One region of the Micromonospora sp. NPDC048835 genome, then DNA from elsewhere that is predicted to be linked to it. Evidence: riboswitches for the same ligand, from Rfam matches in the RefSeq annotation. Region 1 holds a riboswitch; the other holds the start of a gene.
What was found. A riboswitch is a leader RNA that binds a small molecule or an ion and turns the genes downstream of it on or off. The one in region 1 is predicted to bind cobalamin.
Positions count from the first base shown of each region.

Region 2: another riboswitch for cobalamin. It lies ahead of AB0C15_RS20190 (ribonucleoside-diphosphate reductase subunit alpha); the one in region 1 lies ahead of AB0C15_RS01055 (prenyltransferase/squalene oxidase repeat-containing protein).

Region 1 covers NZ_JBEZGM010000001.1:257,958-265,264, forward strand. Annotated here, with positions in the region: gene AB0C15_RS01020 (DUF4188 domain-containing protein) at 1-96, shown strand, start outside; gene AB0C15_RS01025 (hypothetical protein) at 93-1,205, shown strand; gene AB0C15_RS01030 (hypothetical protein) at 1,202-2,107, shown strand; gene AB0C15_RS01035 (hypothetical protein) at 2,189-2,569, opposite strand; gene AB0C15_RS01040 (superoxide dismutase) at 2,625-3,344, shown strand; gene AB0C15_RS01045 (hypothetical protein) at 3,420-3,689, shown strand; gene AB0C15_RS01050 (hypothetical protein) at 3,804-5,237, opposite strand; cobalamin riboswitch at 5,340-5,462, opposite strand; cobalamin riboswitch at 5,515-5,646, shown strand; gene AB0C15_RS01055 (prenyltransferase/squalene oxidase repeat-containing protein) at 5,740-7,307, shown strand, end outside.
Region 2 covers NZ_JBEZGM010000016.1:44,417-51,723, reverse strand. Annotated here, with positions in the region: gene AB0C15_RS20205 (aldo/keto reductase) at 1-467, shown strand, start outside; gene AB0C15_RS20200 (FadR/GntR family transcriptional regulator) at 478-1,200, opposite strand; gene AB0C15_RS20195 (enolase C-terminal domain-like protein) at 1,208-2,602, opposite strand; cobalamin riboswitch at 2,871-3,087, shown strand; gene AB0C15_RS20190 (ribonucleoside-diphosphate reductase subunit alpha) at 3,280-5,622, shown strand; gene AB0C15_RS20185 (ribonucleotide-diphosphate reductase subunit beta) at 5,661-6,656, shown strand; gene AB0C15_RS20180 (MerR family transcriptional regulator) at 6,653-7,307, opposite strand, start outside.

The DNA of each region.
Region 1 (7,307 bases):
GGCATCTGGCGCGCCGAGGGGGACGGCATGGCGCACATAACTACGTTCACGCCGCTCTCGCGTGAGACGTCCGGGCCGCCGGTGCACCGGGCATGAGAGTGGACCCCGTGCAGTCGCGGGCCGACCTGCGCGCATTCGTCGACTTTCCGCTCCGGCTCCACCCGACCGACCGGTACGTACCCCTGGTGTCCTCGGTCATCGCGGCCCACCGGGACGCCGCCGAGCTGTTCGTGGTCCGCGACCGACGCGGCGAGGTCGTGGGACGCACCAGCATGCACCGCAGCGCACCCCTCGACGACAAGATCGGCCCACGACAGTTGTTCGGGCACACCGAGTTCGTCGACGACGACGATGTCTTCACCGCCATCATGGACGCGGTTGCGACCCGCGCCGACGGTCGACACCTGTTCGGGCCGGTGGCCCTGCTGCCCAACCAGACGGGCGGGGTGATCACCTCCGGCTTCGCCGACCGTGGCTTCGTGGACTCGGCGTGGAACCCCCCCTACTACCCCAAAATGTACGAGCGGCACGGCTTCCACCGTCGCTTCGAGGCCGACACCTGGCTGGTCGACCTCGACGGTACGGCCCCGGCTGCTCGGCCCGCTGCCGGTGCTCCGGCCGGAACCGACCACGGTTTCACCTTCGACGATGCTCGGATGGCCGCCGAACGGCTCGTCATCCGGCACGGCTCCCGGTGGCACCTGCGCAGCCAACTGCCGATCCTGCGCCGGATGCTCAACGCGAGCTTCGCGCAGTTGGACTACTACACCGACATCTCCGCCGAGCAACTGGCGGAGCAGACCGACGGCTTGGCGTTCCTACTCGACGAGGCGCTGCTGCTCTGGCTGGAGAAGGCCGGCCGACCCGTCGCGTTCGTCGTCACCGTGCCGGACATCTCCGACTACCTGATGAGCGTCGGCGGTCGGCTTGGCGTAGTCAATCAACTCCGGCTTCTCGCCACCCGCGGCCGGTACCGGCGGGACGCGGTCCTCATCATCAAGGGCACCGTTCCCGATGAGCAGGGCAACGGGTACCTGACGCTGCTGTCCCGGGAGTTGCATCGCAACCTCGCCCGCAACGGCTACCGGACGCTGCGCAGCACCTTCGTCGAGCGGACGAACGTCGCTTCGGCCGCTCAGTACCGGCGCGCGGGTGGGCGGCCACTGCACGGGTACACCTTCTACGAGCGAGGAACAACGGTGTGAGTTGGGTCGAGCAGTTGCGGGCTACCGAGGCGATCTGCCGGCGGGCACCAAGCGCACACAACACGCAGCCGTGGCGACCGGAATACCACACCGATGAGATCACCATCGACGTTGATCCCGCGTGCCGCCTGCCCGACTCCGACCCGACCGGGCGTGACCTGACCCTCGGTATCGGCGCGTTCGTCGAGACATGCCTCATCGTCTCCGCCGAACTCGGCCTCAGCGTCACCGTGGCACCCGGTCCACGACTGGTCCCCGCGGCACACAGGTACGCGACTCCGTTCACGATCGCCGACATCGAGGCCCGCCGGGTCGCCCGTGGTCCATACGCACCCGGGTACGTCGACGACGCCGTCCTCGCCGATCTCGAGCCGGGTATCGCGCACGTCCCCACCCGAGACCTCGTATCGGACCTGGCCGTCGCCGACCGGTGGATGTTCCGCACACCTGCCGTCGCCGTCGAGTTGCGGGACTGGCTGCGTCTCAGTCCACGCCATCCGCGATATCACCTCGACGGACTCACGGACCGGGCGCTCAGCCTGTCCCGGACCGAGGCGCGTGTCCTGTCCGCCGCGCTGCGCGCGTACCCGGTCACCCGCCGACTGGGCCTGCCGGCGCTGCTGGCCGCCAGCGGCCGCGGCCTGTTGCGCTACGACGGCAGCGTCCTGGTCCTCCTCGCCGCCGACGGCGACGACCAGATCACCTCAGGCCGACGTCTGCTGCGTACGTGGCTGGCTCTTGCCCGGCACGACCTGGCGGTCCATCCGCTCAGCCAGCTCATCGACTGCCCCGTGACCGCCGGTCGGCTCGCCGACCGGGTCGCCGGCCAACCGCTCGCCGTGTTTCGCGTCGGCCGACCCTGCATCGCCCCGGTCCGTTCGGCCCGCCGGGGCGAGCGATAGATCACTACGATCGCTAGCCTCGCGCGAGCTTCAGGGTTGCGCTGAGCGTCAACGGCCGTGGGGCATTGGGTTTCGGACACGTTATTTCCACACGAAGCGTGATTCTTCTTCGTGTTTCGAGCGATCCCGGTCCCGTTGGGCGGGGATTTTTGCTGTCATGGCGAGGAAGTTCCCCGCCGGGGTGAGCGGGTAGATCGCGGTTTCGGCTTCGATGGTCCACGCGTGGTGGTCACACACGATGATCATGTTGTTGGTGCCTAGGTAGTTGGCGAGTTTTTCCGGGTCGGGGCTGCGCAGTTCGGGATGGCGACGGTGTAGCCAGCGGTCGTGTCGGATGCGGTCGAGCAGGTGGTCTTCCCGGATGTAGAGGATCGTCGGTTGGGCGGAGGTCCTGGTGCGGGTGCTCGTGTGTCCGTGGCGGCAGCGGTAGCCGGGTCGGCTGTGTATCCAGTGGGAGTCCATGATTCGGCCGCACACGCCGCAGCAGATCACTGCGGCCAACACGTAGCGGCGGGGGATGCCGTCGGCGGGAGTCGGTGCGGTGTGGCTGCCCTACGACTACGGCGCACTCGAACCCGCCATGTCCGGCGAGATCTTGGAGCTGCACCACGACAAGCACCACGCCGCGTACGTCAAGGGCGCCAACGACGGGCTCGACCGGCTCGCCGAGGCCCGTGACAAGGGCGACTACGCGACGCTGGTCGGGTTGGAGAAGACCTGTGCGTTCAACCTGTCCGGGCACGTGCTGCACTCGATCTTCTGGAACAACCTGTCCCCGGACGGCGGCGACCGTCCCGACGGCGAGTTGGCGGCGGCGATCGACGAGCACTTCGGCTCGTTCGACGGGTTCGCCGGTCAGTTGTCGGCGGCGACGAAGGGTGTGCAGGGCTCGGGCTGGGGGGGTTCTGGCCTGGGAACCACTGAGCCGGCGGCTGATCGTGGAGCAGGTCTACGACCACCACGGCAACGTAGGGCAGTGAGCGGGTACACCCCCGAGGCGGCCGAGATCGTCCAGCGCGCCGCCGGGGTCATCGCCGCGAAACACCGCGGTGACCCCGCCGGCGCCGAGGAGTTGATGTCGGCGTTCAGCTCCGGGCAGGCCCGTACCCTCGGCTTCTACCTGCTGGCCGATCTCGCGCTGGGCCTGGTCAAGGCGCAGAGCGGTCAGTCCATGGACGACCTGGTCCGGGAACTGTCCCTGCTCCTGGCCGAGACCGCCCAGTCCCCGCCGGCATGATGGTCCGCTGGGTTCCGCCCACGAGCGGAACCCAGCGGGCAGCCGCAACGCCCACCGCCCACCCGAAGGGGCCCGATGCGCCGGAAGATCGAACACCGTGTCGTGACGATGGACGGGCAGTCGATGATCGCGCTGACAGTGGCCGACTTCGAGCGGCTCGACGCCGCCCGTCGGCAACTCGGTGCCAGTGAGGCCCAGGCGCACCAGCTTCGCCAGCAGTTGAAGGACACCCGACGTCGAGTGGCCCGCCTGGAGGGACTGCTCGCCGCGCCCGTACGTCCCGGGCTACCGGGCGCAGACGCATGCCATCGCTGTCCTCACCCCAGTGACGACTTGGATAGCTGATCAACCCGTCCGGTCTTCCACCTCGTCACCCTTGGCTGAGCGGCGGCGGGCGGATCAGCCGGACGGATGGTCAGCGGCGGCCCGGCCGCCGCTGACCATCGCGCTACCCGGCGGTCAGGCGCCGTAGCGCAGGTAGATCGTGTCGCCGACGGTCACTGTCGTGCCGCGGGTCGCGGTGGCCGGGGTGCCGCCGTCGCGGGACACCTTCCAGGTCGAGGAGCCGCTGTTGGCCAGGCCGTTGATCGAGGTGATGGTGCCGGTGCCACTGGTGGGAAGAAGAGAGGTGACGCAGCCGCTCGGGGTGGCCGAGCCGACGGCGGCGTCCAGCACCGCGCCGAGGGTGGTGGTGGCGGCGGTCGGCGTCAGCGTGACCGCGCACGGCTTGATGCTGCCGCTGCCGTTGTCGACGATCACGGCGAGTCGGGTGGCGGCGCCCGTGGTGAATCCGCTTGCCGCGACCCAGGTGGGCGCGCCGGAGGTGACCGGGGTCGGGGGAGCGGCGGTGTAGCCGGCGCCGGCGAGCGCGCGTACCGCGTCGATGGAGGCGTACGCCGACGGGGTGGTGTTTGTGGGCAGGTACTTGAACCCGCCGCCGCTCAGCTGCTGCGCGCGCAGGAAGTCGATCGGGGTCTTGCCGGCGGTGGTGGTGAAGTCGGTGCCCTGGCTCGGGATGCCGCAGGCGTTCAGGCCGGAGACCGCCCAGGCGGTGGAGTCGGTGTTGACGCCGAACATCGAGCTGAACGCGCCGGATGCGTTGACCAGCTTGCTCTTGAGGAAGTTCTTCGCCTGAACGACGTCGGTGTCGGTGTTCGGGACCCCGGCGGCGCAGAGCGCGGCCATGGCCGCGCCGGTCATGTCGATGTCGCTGGCGGCGGCGAGTTGGGTGGGGTTGCCCTCGGCCTGGGTGAAGGTCCAGCCGCCGTCGTTGTGCTGGTTGTTGCGGATCCGGGTGATCGACAGGTTGAGCAGGGCCTGCGGTACGCGGGCGGCGCCGGACTGGGTCTTCGCACCGGCCAGGGCGAGAGTGCCGAAGACGGTGCCGTTGAAGTTGGCCGGCGGGCCGTAGTAACCGGCCGAGCCGGTCTGCCAGTAGGCGATGGTGTCGGCGATCAGGTTACGGGTGGAGGAGACCCGGGCGGGGTCGATGCCGGCGGCGTAGGCGTTCAGCACCCCACGCTCGTAGTCGGTGACCACCGGCGTGCTGCTCGGCCAGGACGCGGCCGAGAGCTGGTTGCGGTAGACGGTGCGGGCGTTCTTGGTCGTGTCGCCAGAGGGGTAGACGTCCACCGCCGCGACGCCGGCGGGTGCGAACGCGCTGAACGCCCACTCGTTCGACAGTCCGCCGCTGGCGTAGCTGCCGTCGGCGGCCTGCAGTGTGCGCAGGTAGGCGACACCGTTGGTCTTGGCGGTGGCGATCTGCGCCGCGGTCGAGGTCGCGGCGGCGGGCGCTGCACCGGTCGCGACAGCGACGACGGTGGCGATCAGCGCGGTGGCGGGAGCTGTCGCGATTCGTCTCCGGTGGCTGCCGGAGGAGAGGCGTGAGGACATCGGGTCTCCTTGGGGGTACGGGCACGACTGCCTCGACCCGGAGCCCGGGAGGGGCCGGCGGGAGCGGGGCGGGCCGGCCGCAGGACGCGTGGGACGGATACCGCAGGTGCTGCGTCACCACGTGGGTAGTCGGGCTCGGGACGGCGGACCGTCCTCACCGTTGCGCGTCAGCCCCGGATTCCCACCGGGTTCCCCCACGCGATGACGCGGTCACGTTATGGGAGGAAGCCCCTACCGCGCGCTGTTAGGTACATGACACGGTCTTGCGTTGACGAGGTGGTCGCGGGTGTGGTCCGATGGCCGCGATCCAGCAGTCAGGGGAAGCCGGTCAAAGTCCGGCGCTGGCCCGCAGCCGTAGGTCCCATTCTCGGGACGAGTCGGATTACCTGGCTGGATAGAGCACCGCAGCGCCGTCGAGGTACACGGCGCGGAGCCAGATTTCCGGGGCTTGTCCTCGGGGTCCGCGTCCGCGCCTGCGCCGCTAGCCCCCGAGAGAGTCGCCATGTCCCCCCTGGTCAGTCGAACGTCGCGCGTTCCTGCGGCATGGTTGGCGGCCGTCGCCGCAGCGGTGCTCGGCGCGGTGGCGCTGGTGGTGCCGACCCGCGCCGCGCTCGCCGATCCGCTGGAGTCCTGCACCCCGACCCAGGGCGCGATCGTCGCCGTCGACTTCGCCGCCTGGGGCGGACCGGTGTTACGTGGCTGCGACGCCACCCCGACCACCGGCCTGGACCTGCTGCACGAGGCGGGCTTCACCACCACCGGCACCGCCCACGACGGCCCTGGCTTCATCTGCCGGATCGGATCGCCCGACTTCGCGTCCGGTGCCGAACACCCGACACCGGCCGACGAGGCGTGCCAGTTGACGCCACCGGCGTCGGCCTACTGGTCCTACTGGATCGCACCGGCCGGGCAGGACCACTGGACCTACAGTCCACTCGGCGCGATGGCGCAGCGGCCGGGCCCGGGTGAGGTCGAGGCGTGGGTCTTCGGCGGCACCGACATCGGCGGCACCACCGGGGCACCGAGCTTCACCCCCGCGTCAGTGCGCGCGAGCGGCCCGACTCCGACCGCCACCCCGACTCCGACGGCGACCCCGACCTCGACGCCCGTGCCGACGCGACCGACGGAAGCGCAGGTCAAGGCGGTGGCGAGTTACCTGGTGGGGCAGCTCGCCGACGGCGACCACGTCGACAACGGTTTCGTCGACTACTACCGGACCATCGCCGTCGCCACCGCCCTGGCCGGCACCGGTGGGCAGGACCAGACGCTCACCAAGATCGTCGACTATCTGCGGGCGCACGTCGATGGCGCCATCTTCCCGAACGGTGGCACCGCCCCACCCCGAATCGCCAACGTCGCCAGCCTCGCGCTCCTGCTGACCAGCACCAGCGGCGATCCGCGCGCGTTCGGCGACCGGGACCTGATCGCCACGCTCACCGACCGGGTCTGCACCGCGACCGACGCCGACGCCGGCTGCGCCGCCGCCGGTGACTTCGCCGGATCGAGCGATCCGCTGACCCACGCGACCGCCCTGCTCGCGCTCAAGCGCGCCGGCGTCACCCCGCCGGCCTCCACCGTCACCCGCCTGACCGAGCAGCAGTGCACGATCGGAGCCTTCGCCGGTGTCTGGCGCAGCCCCACCGAAGCCTGCGACCCCGACCTCGCAGCCACCACCCTCGCCGTCCTGGCGCTGCACACGCTCGGCGCGCACGACGCGGCGCTCAGTTCGGCCAAGGCGTTCCTGGCCACGGCGCAGGAGCCCGACGGCGGTTACCAGCCGTACACCGGGGCGGGACTGACCGACACCTACTCGACCGGGCACGCCGCGCAGGCCCTCGTCGTGCTGGGCGACGGCGACCGGGCGGCGGCAGCCACCGGCCTGCTGGTCAGCCGGATCGTCCCCGGCGGTGGGCTCAGCCCCGACCCGAGCAACCCGGACGCTGACCTGCCCGCCACCGCCGCTGCGGCGCTCGCGCTGGCCGGCAAGAACCTCGCCGACCTGGGTGAGACGCCGCCACCGGCCGGACCGCGACCCGATCTGGTCAAGGGGGTGTCCTACCTCGTCGCGCC
Region 2 (7,307 bases), on a different contig from region 1:
GTGCGGGGATGAACCAGTCCGCCATGCTGGCCCGCTTCGTGGCGGAGACCGACGTGGACGTGGTGATGTGCGCCGGCCGGTACACCCTGCTGGAGCAGGGCGCGTTGACCGACCTGCTGCCCCTCGCGCAGGCCCGTCGCGTCGGTGTGGTGGTCGCCGGGGTCTACAACTCCGGGCTGCTGGCCCGGGACATGCCGTCGACCGACGCCGTCTACGACTACCGGCAGGCGCCGGCCGAGGTGATCGACCAGGCTCGTCGGATCGCACGGGTGTGTCAGACGTACGGCGTCACGCTGCCCCAGGCCGCGTTGGCGTTCGTCCGCCGGCACCCGGCCGTCGTCTCGACGGTCGTCGGCATGCGCGACGGCGCCCAGGTGACCGAGACCCTGCGCCGGTCCGACGTCGACGTCCCGGACCAGCTCTGGGTGGCGTTGTACGACGAGGGGCTGCTCGAGGTGCAGCCCTGAGGATCGGCGGTCAGGGGCGAGCCGCCTCGACAGCCGTGTCACCGTCGTCGGGTAACCCCTGCAACGACTCCTCCACCCCGATCAGGTGGTTGGCCATCCGGGTGCGGGCCCGCTCCGGGTCGCGTGCCACGAGGGCCTTCAGGATCGCCACGTGTTCGTCATGGGTGCGCAGGTCCGCGCCCTCCTCGTGCAGGCTCCGCCAGAGCCGCCCGCGGATCGTGCGCCCGGCGAAGGCTTCGATCAGGCCGACCAGCACCGGATTCTCGGCGTGCACCGCGATGATCCGGTGAAAGGCGATGTCGATTTCCATGATCCGCTCATGGTCCGGCGGTGACTGGCCGATCAACCGGGCCGCCTCGTCGAGCAGGTCACCCGCCTGGGCCAGGGCTTCGTCGGTGATCCTGGTCGCCGCCAGGCAGGCGGCCTCGCACTCCAGCAACCGCCGGACGGTGTGGATGTGCCGGGGGTCGCCCTGACCCTGGAAGTCCACCACGAAACCCATCGGGGCCAGCAGTTGTGGCGCGTCGAGGTTGGTGACGTAGGTGCCGTCGCCCTGACGGATGTTGACGATGCCGAGGATCGACAGGGCCGACATCCCCTCGCGCAGCGAGCCCCGTGAGACGCCGAGCGACTCGGCGAGGTCCTTCTCGATGGGCAGCCGGTCTCCGGGTCGGAACTGCCCTTCGAGGATCATCCGCTTGATGCCGTTGACCACTTCGTCAGTGCGAGACATGACTCCCCTAGCGGCCGGCGAGGGTGGCCTCTCCACCCGCGATCACGTACGGCTCCGGAGATGACACGGTAGTCGGCTCGGTCGCCGCCCAGTAGTGGCCGTCGGGAAACCGGTAGAGCGCGACCGACTCCTGGCGCATCCGGGTGGAGTAGCCCGGCTCGCTGGGCAGGACGTATCCGCTGCCCGAGCCGGTGTCGCGGATGATGCAGGGGTCGGTGAAGTGCTCGTGCAGGTGGTCGACGAACTCGGTGACCCGGTTGGTGAGGTCCCCCGAGATCGCGACGTAGTCGAGCACCGACACGTGTTGGACCATCTCGCACAGCCCGACGCCACCCGCGTGTGGGCAGACCGGCACGTCGAACTTCGCGGCGAGCAGCAACACGGCGACGATCTCGTTGATGCTCGCCAGCCGGCCGGTGTCCAGTTGGCAGAAGTCGATGGCCTCGGCCTGGAACAGTTGCTTGAACATCACCCGGTTGTGGCAGTGCTCGCCGGTGGCGACACCGATCGGAGCGACGGCTCGGCGGACGGCGGCGTGGCCGAGGATGTCGTCGGGGCTGGTCGGCTCCTCGATCCACAGTGGCTTGAACTCGGCGAGGGCGGTGACCCACTCGATGGCCTGGCCGACGTCCCACACCTGGTTGGCGTCGATCATCAGGTTGCGATCCGGCCCGAGGATCTCCCGTGCGATCGCGCACCGGCGGATGTCGTCGTCGAGGTTGGCACCCACCTTGAGCTTGACGTAGCCGTAGCCGGTGTCCACCGCCTCCTGGCACAGCCGGCGTAGCTTGTCGTCACCGTAGCCGAGCCAACCCGCCGAGGTGGTGTAGGCGGGGTAGCCGGTCCGGTCCAGCTCGGCGAGGCGGGCGGCCTTCGTGCCCTCCTTGGCCCGCAGGATGGCCAGTGCCTCGTCCCGGGTCAGCGCGTCGGACAGGTAGCGCAGGTCCGCGATGTCGACGAGTTGCTCGGGGGACATGTCGACGAGCAGTCGCCACAGCGGCTTGTCGGCGACCCGGGCGACCAGGTCCCACGACGCGTTCAACACGGCGGCGAGGGACAGGTGGACGACACCCTTCTCCGGGCCGAGCCAGCGCAGTTGCGAGTCGGAGGTGAGCAGGCGGTAGACCGCGCCCATGTCGGCGGCCATCGTCGCCACGTCCATGCCCACGAGAAGTTGGGCCTGGTGGACGGCTGCCGCCGCGACGATGTCGTTGCCTCGACCGATGGTGAAGGTGAGGCCGTGCCCCGCGAGTGGCGCGCCCACGCCGTCGACGCCGTCGGTGTGCAGGACGACGTAGGCCGCCGAGTAGTCGCCGTCCTTGTTCATGGCGTCTGACCCGTCAGCGGTCAGGGAGGTGGGGAAGCGGACGTCTTCGACGGTGACGGCGGTGATCTGCGGCATGCGCTCCTCGCCCGGCTAGGCTAAAGATCAGATGATCACTGGGAGTATACGGAGGGCCGGTCCAGAACGTCAACGTTGTCGATCACTCCAGGGGCGCAGACATATGATGTTTGTCGACTGTCGACACCCGAAGACGCCGCCTCGTCGCCGCTTCCCGGCGTCGGTCGGCCGCAGTGTGCGTCCCGGGGTTGGTGACGGTGGTCACCGCAACGCTCCCGACACGCCCGAGACCGACATGTGGGGTGTGACAACGGCTGCGTCCCTATATATGGTGTCGAGCGCAGCTGGTTCGGCCGCTCATCCGGTGCGGTCGAGGCAACAGGGAACCCGGTGGAAATCCGGGACTGTCCCGCAGCGGTGAGTGGGAACGACAGCCGTCATCAGCACTGGGCCACGTTCGGCCTGGGAAGCGACGGCCAGTAGGAGACCGGCGAGCCCGGTCGTGCCCGCGAGTCCGAAGACCTGCCAGCGCGCCGCGTACCCGCACCCGGGTGGGCGGCGGTCCGAGGCCGCGTGGGACGGCCGACGCCACCTGACCCACGCCCGCAGCGGCGTGGCGTCCGTCGGTGTCTGTCTCCTCGCGTCCGGGCCACCAGGTCTCGAACTCCGAGGAGCGAGTGGTGACAGTCACCGAGGTAGTCCCGGCCAGCGGCGACGCGACCCTGCGGCGAACGCCGATGCAGGTCCGCAAGCGCGACGGCGGCACCGAACCCGTGGACGTGAACAAGATCGTCCGAGCGGTCGAGCGGTGGGCCGACGACCTGACCGACGTCGACCCGATGCGGGTGGCCACCCGAACCATCAGCGGCCTCTACGACGGCGCGACCACCGCGGAACTGGACCGGCTGTCCATCCAGACGGCGGCCGAGATGATCGGTGAGGAACCGCAGTACTCGCGCCTCGCGGCGCGGCTGCTCGCCGGGTACGTCGACAAGGAGGTGCGTCGACAGGGCATCACCTCGTTCAGCGCGGCGATCCGCGCCGGGCACACCGAGGGTCTGATCGGCGACGACACCGCCGCGTTCGTCGCCGCGCACGCCACGACCCTGGACCACGCCGTCGACCCGGACGCTGACCGCCGGTTCGAGTACTTCGGCCTGCGCACGGTGTACGACCGCTACCTGCTGCGCCACCCCACCAGCCGACTGGTGCTGGAGACCCCGCAGTACTGGCTGCTGCGGGTGGCCTGTGGCCTGTCCCGGACGGCGGACGAGGCGGTCGGCTTCTACCGGCTGATGTCCAGCCTGGCCTACCTGCCCAGCTCACCGACGTTGTTCAACTCCGGCACCCGACACACCCAGATGTCCTCCTGCTATCTGGTCGACTCCCCGCTCGACGAGTTGGACTCGATCTACGCCCGGTACGCCCAGGTCGCCAACCTGTCCAAGTTCGCCGGTGGCATCGGCATCGCGTACTCCCGGGTCCGCTCCCGGGGAGCGCTGATCCGGGGCACGAACGGGCAGTCCAACGGGATCGTGCCGTGGCTGCGCACGCTCGACGCGAGCGTCGCCGCCGTCAACCAGGGCGGCCGGCGCAAGGGCGCGGCCTGCGTCTACCTCGAGCCGTGGCACCCGGACATCGAGGAGTTCCTGCACCTGCGCGACAACACCGGCGAGGACGCCCGGCGCACCCACAACCTCAACCTGGCCAACTGGATCCCGGACGAGTTCATGCGCCGGGTCGAGGCCGACGAGATGTGGTCGCTGTTCGACCCGAGCGAGGTGCCCGAGCTGCCCGACCTGTGGGGGGAGCGGTTCGACGCCGCGTACCGGGAGGCCGAGGCGCAGGGCCGCTACGTGCGGCAGGTCCCGGCGCGGGAGCTGTACGGGAAGATGATGCGGACCCTCGCCCAGACCGGCAACGGGTGGATGACCTTCAAGGACGCGTCGAACCGGCTGTGCAACCAGACCGCCGAGCCGGGCAACGTGGTACACCTGTCGAATCTCTGCACCGAGATCGTCGAGGTGTCGAACGACGCCGAGACCGCCGTGTGCAACCTCGGCTCGGTGAACCTCGCCGCCCATCTCGCCGACGGCGGCATCGACTGGGAGCGGCTGCGCGCCACGGTCCGCACCGCGGTGACCTTCCTGGACCGGGTCATCGACATCAACTACTACCCGACCGCGCAGGCGGCGGCGAGCAACCCCCGCTGGCGGCCCGTCGGGCTCGGGCTGATGGGGTTGCAGGACGTCTTCTTCGCCCTGCGGCTGCCCTTCGACTCGCCGGCCGCCCGGGAACTGTCCACCCGGATCAGCGAGGAGCTGTACCTGACCGCGCTGGAGACCTCCGCCGACCTGGCGCGCGAGTTCGGCGCGCACCCGGCGTACCCGCAGACCCGGGCCGCGCGGGGCCAGCTCCAGCCCGACCTGTGGGGTGTCCAGGGTACGCAGACGGCACGCTGGGCGGCCCTGCGGGAAGAGGTCGCGGCGCACGGCCTGCGTAACTCGCTGCTGGTGGCGGTCGCGCCGACGGCGACCATCGCCTCGATCGCCGGGTGCTACGAGTGCATCGAGCCGCAGGTGTCGAACCTGTTCAAGCGCGAGACGCTGTCCGGGGAGTTCCTCCAGGTCAACACCGCGTTGGTACGCGAGCTGAAGGCCCGGGGGCTGTGGACCGACCGGATCCGGTCGGCGATCAAGCGGGCCGAGGGGTCGGTGCAGGACATCGCCGAACTGCCGGCCGGCGTACGGGAGCTGTTCCGCACCGCGTGGGAGCTGCCGCAGCGGGCGCTGATCGACCTGGCCGCCGCCCGTGCCCCGTTCATCGACCAGTCCCAGTCGCTGAACCTGTTCCTGGCCGCACCGACGATCGGCAAGCTCTCCTCGATGTACCTGTACGCCTGGAAGGCCGGGCTGAAGACCACCTACTACCTGCGCTCACGCCCCGCCACCCGGATCCAGCAGGCCACCGTCAGCGCCGTGGCACCCGCCGCGCCAGTTGCCCTCGCGTCCGTCGCCCTCGACGCGGAGGCGCTCGCCTGCTCGCTGGAGAACCCCGAGTCGTGCGAGGCGTGCCAGTGACCCCCGCCGCCAATACCACCGACACGAGGACCACGCACATGCTGCTCGACCCCGGGATGGACCTCACCCTCCGCCCGATGCGCTACCCGCACTTCTTCGACAGGTTCCGCGACGCGATCCGCAACACCTGGACCGTCGAGGAGGTCGACCTGCACGCCGACCTCACCGACCTGGACAAGCTGTCGCCGGCCGAACGGCACCTGGTCAGCCGCCTGGTGGCGTTCTTCGCCACCGGCGACACCATCGTCGCCAACAACCTGGTGCTCAACCTCTATCAGCACGTCAACAGCCCCGAGGGTCGCCTCTACCTGTCCCGGCAGCTGTTCGAGGAGGCCGTGCACGTCCAGTTCTATCTCAACCTGCTCGACACGTACGTGCCCGACGAGACCGAGCGTTTCGCGGCGTTCGCGGCGATCGAGAACATCCCGTCGATCCGTCGCAAGGCCGAGTTCTGCTTCCGCTGGATCGACTCGCTCGGTGAACTCCGGGAACTGAGGTCCCGCGAGGACCGGCGGACGTTCCTGCTCAACCTGATCTGCTTCGCCGCCTGCATCGAGGGTCTGTTCTTCTACGGTGCGTTCGCGTACGTCTACTTCCTGCGCTCCCGCGGCCTGCTGCACGGCCTCGCCTCCGGCACCAACTGGGTGTTCCGCGACGAGTCCATGCACATGGCGTTCGCGTTCGACGTCGTCGACACCGTCCGCTCCGAGGAGCCGGACCTGTTCGACGACGACCTCGCCGACCAGGTGCGCCAGATGCTCACCGAGGCCGTCGAGTGCGAGGTGCAGTTCGCCGAGGACCTGTTGGGCCACGGTGTGCCCGGCCTGACGCTTACCGACATGCGGGAGTACCTCCAGCACGTCGCCGACCGCCGCCTCGCCCAGCTCGGCATCGCCCCGCACTACGGGTCGAGCAACCCGTTCGCCTTCATGGAGTTGCAGGACGTGCAGGAGCTGTCCAACTTCTTCGAGCGGCGGGTGTCGGCGTACCAGGTGGGGGTGAGCGGCACCGTGGCCTTCGACGACGACTTCTAGGCGGCGGCCGATCCGGGGGCCTGGCGTCGTTTGGTGAGCCACCGCATCACCTCGAGGGGATGCGACGCCGGGTCCGGGATCGGGTGAAAGACGTGTTCGACCGCGCCGTCGGTGACGATCAGGGTCAACCGCTCGTAGAGCGTCATGTCGCCGGCGGTGCGCGTCGGCAGCCCCAACGCCTCGGCCAGGCTCAACCTCGGGTCGGGGATCAGCGGGTAGGGCAGCCGCAGCCGGTGCGCGAGTTCCCGCTGGTACCCGGTCGACTGCGCGGACAGCCCGTACACCCGGGCGGCGCCGGCCGCGCGAAGCTCCGCGTGGTGGTCACGGAACCAGGCGGCCTGCTCGGTGCTGCCCCGGGCGCCGTGTACCTCCAGCAGCCCGTTGGGCAGGTCGACGCCGGGCCGCCCGGTCAGGGGGTAGACGAAGATGACGCTGCGGCCGGCGCCGAGCGCGCCGAGATCGACCGGACGGCCGTCGGTGCCGTAGAACGACAGCGGCGGCAGTGTGACGCCGACAAGCGCGCCCGGGTCACCGCCCTGCGCCGCACCGCCGGGCACGACCTGGGTCGCGGCGGCGTCGAGGCGCGCGTCGAGCGCGTCGCGCTGGGCGCTCAACCTGCCGATCCGTTCCTGGAGGTGGGTGATGGTGCTG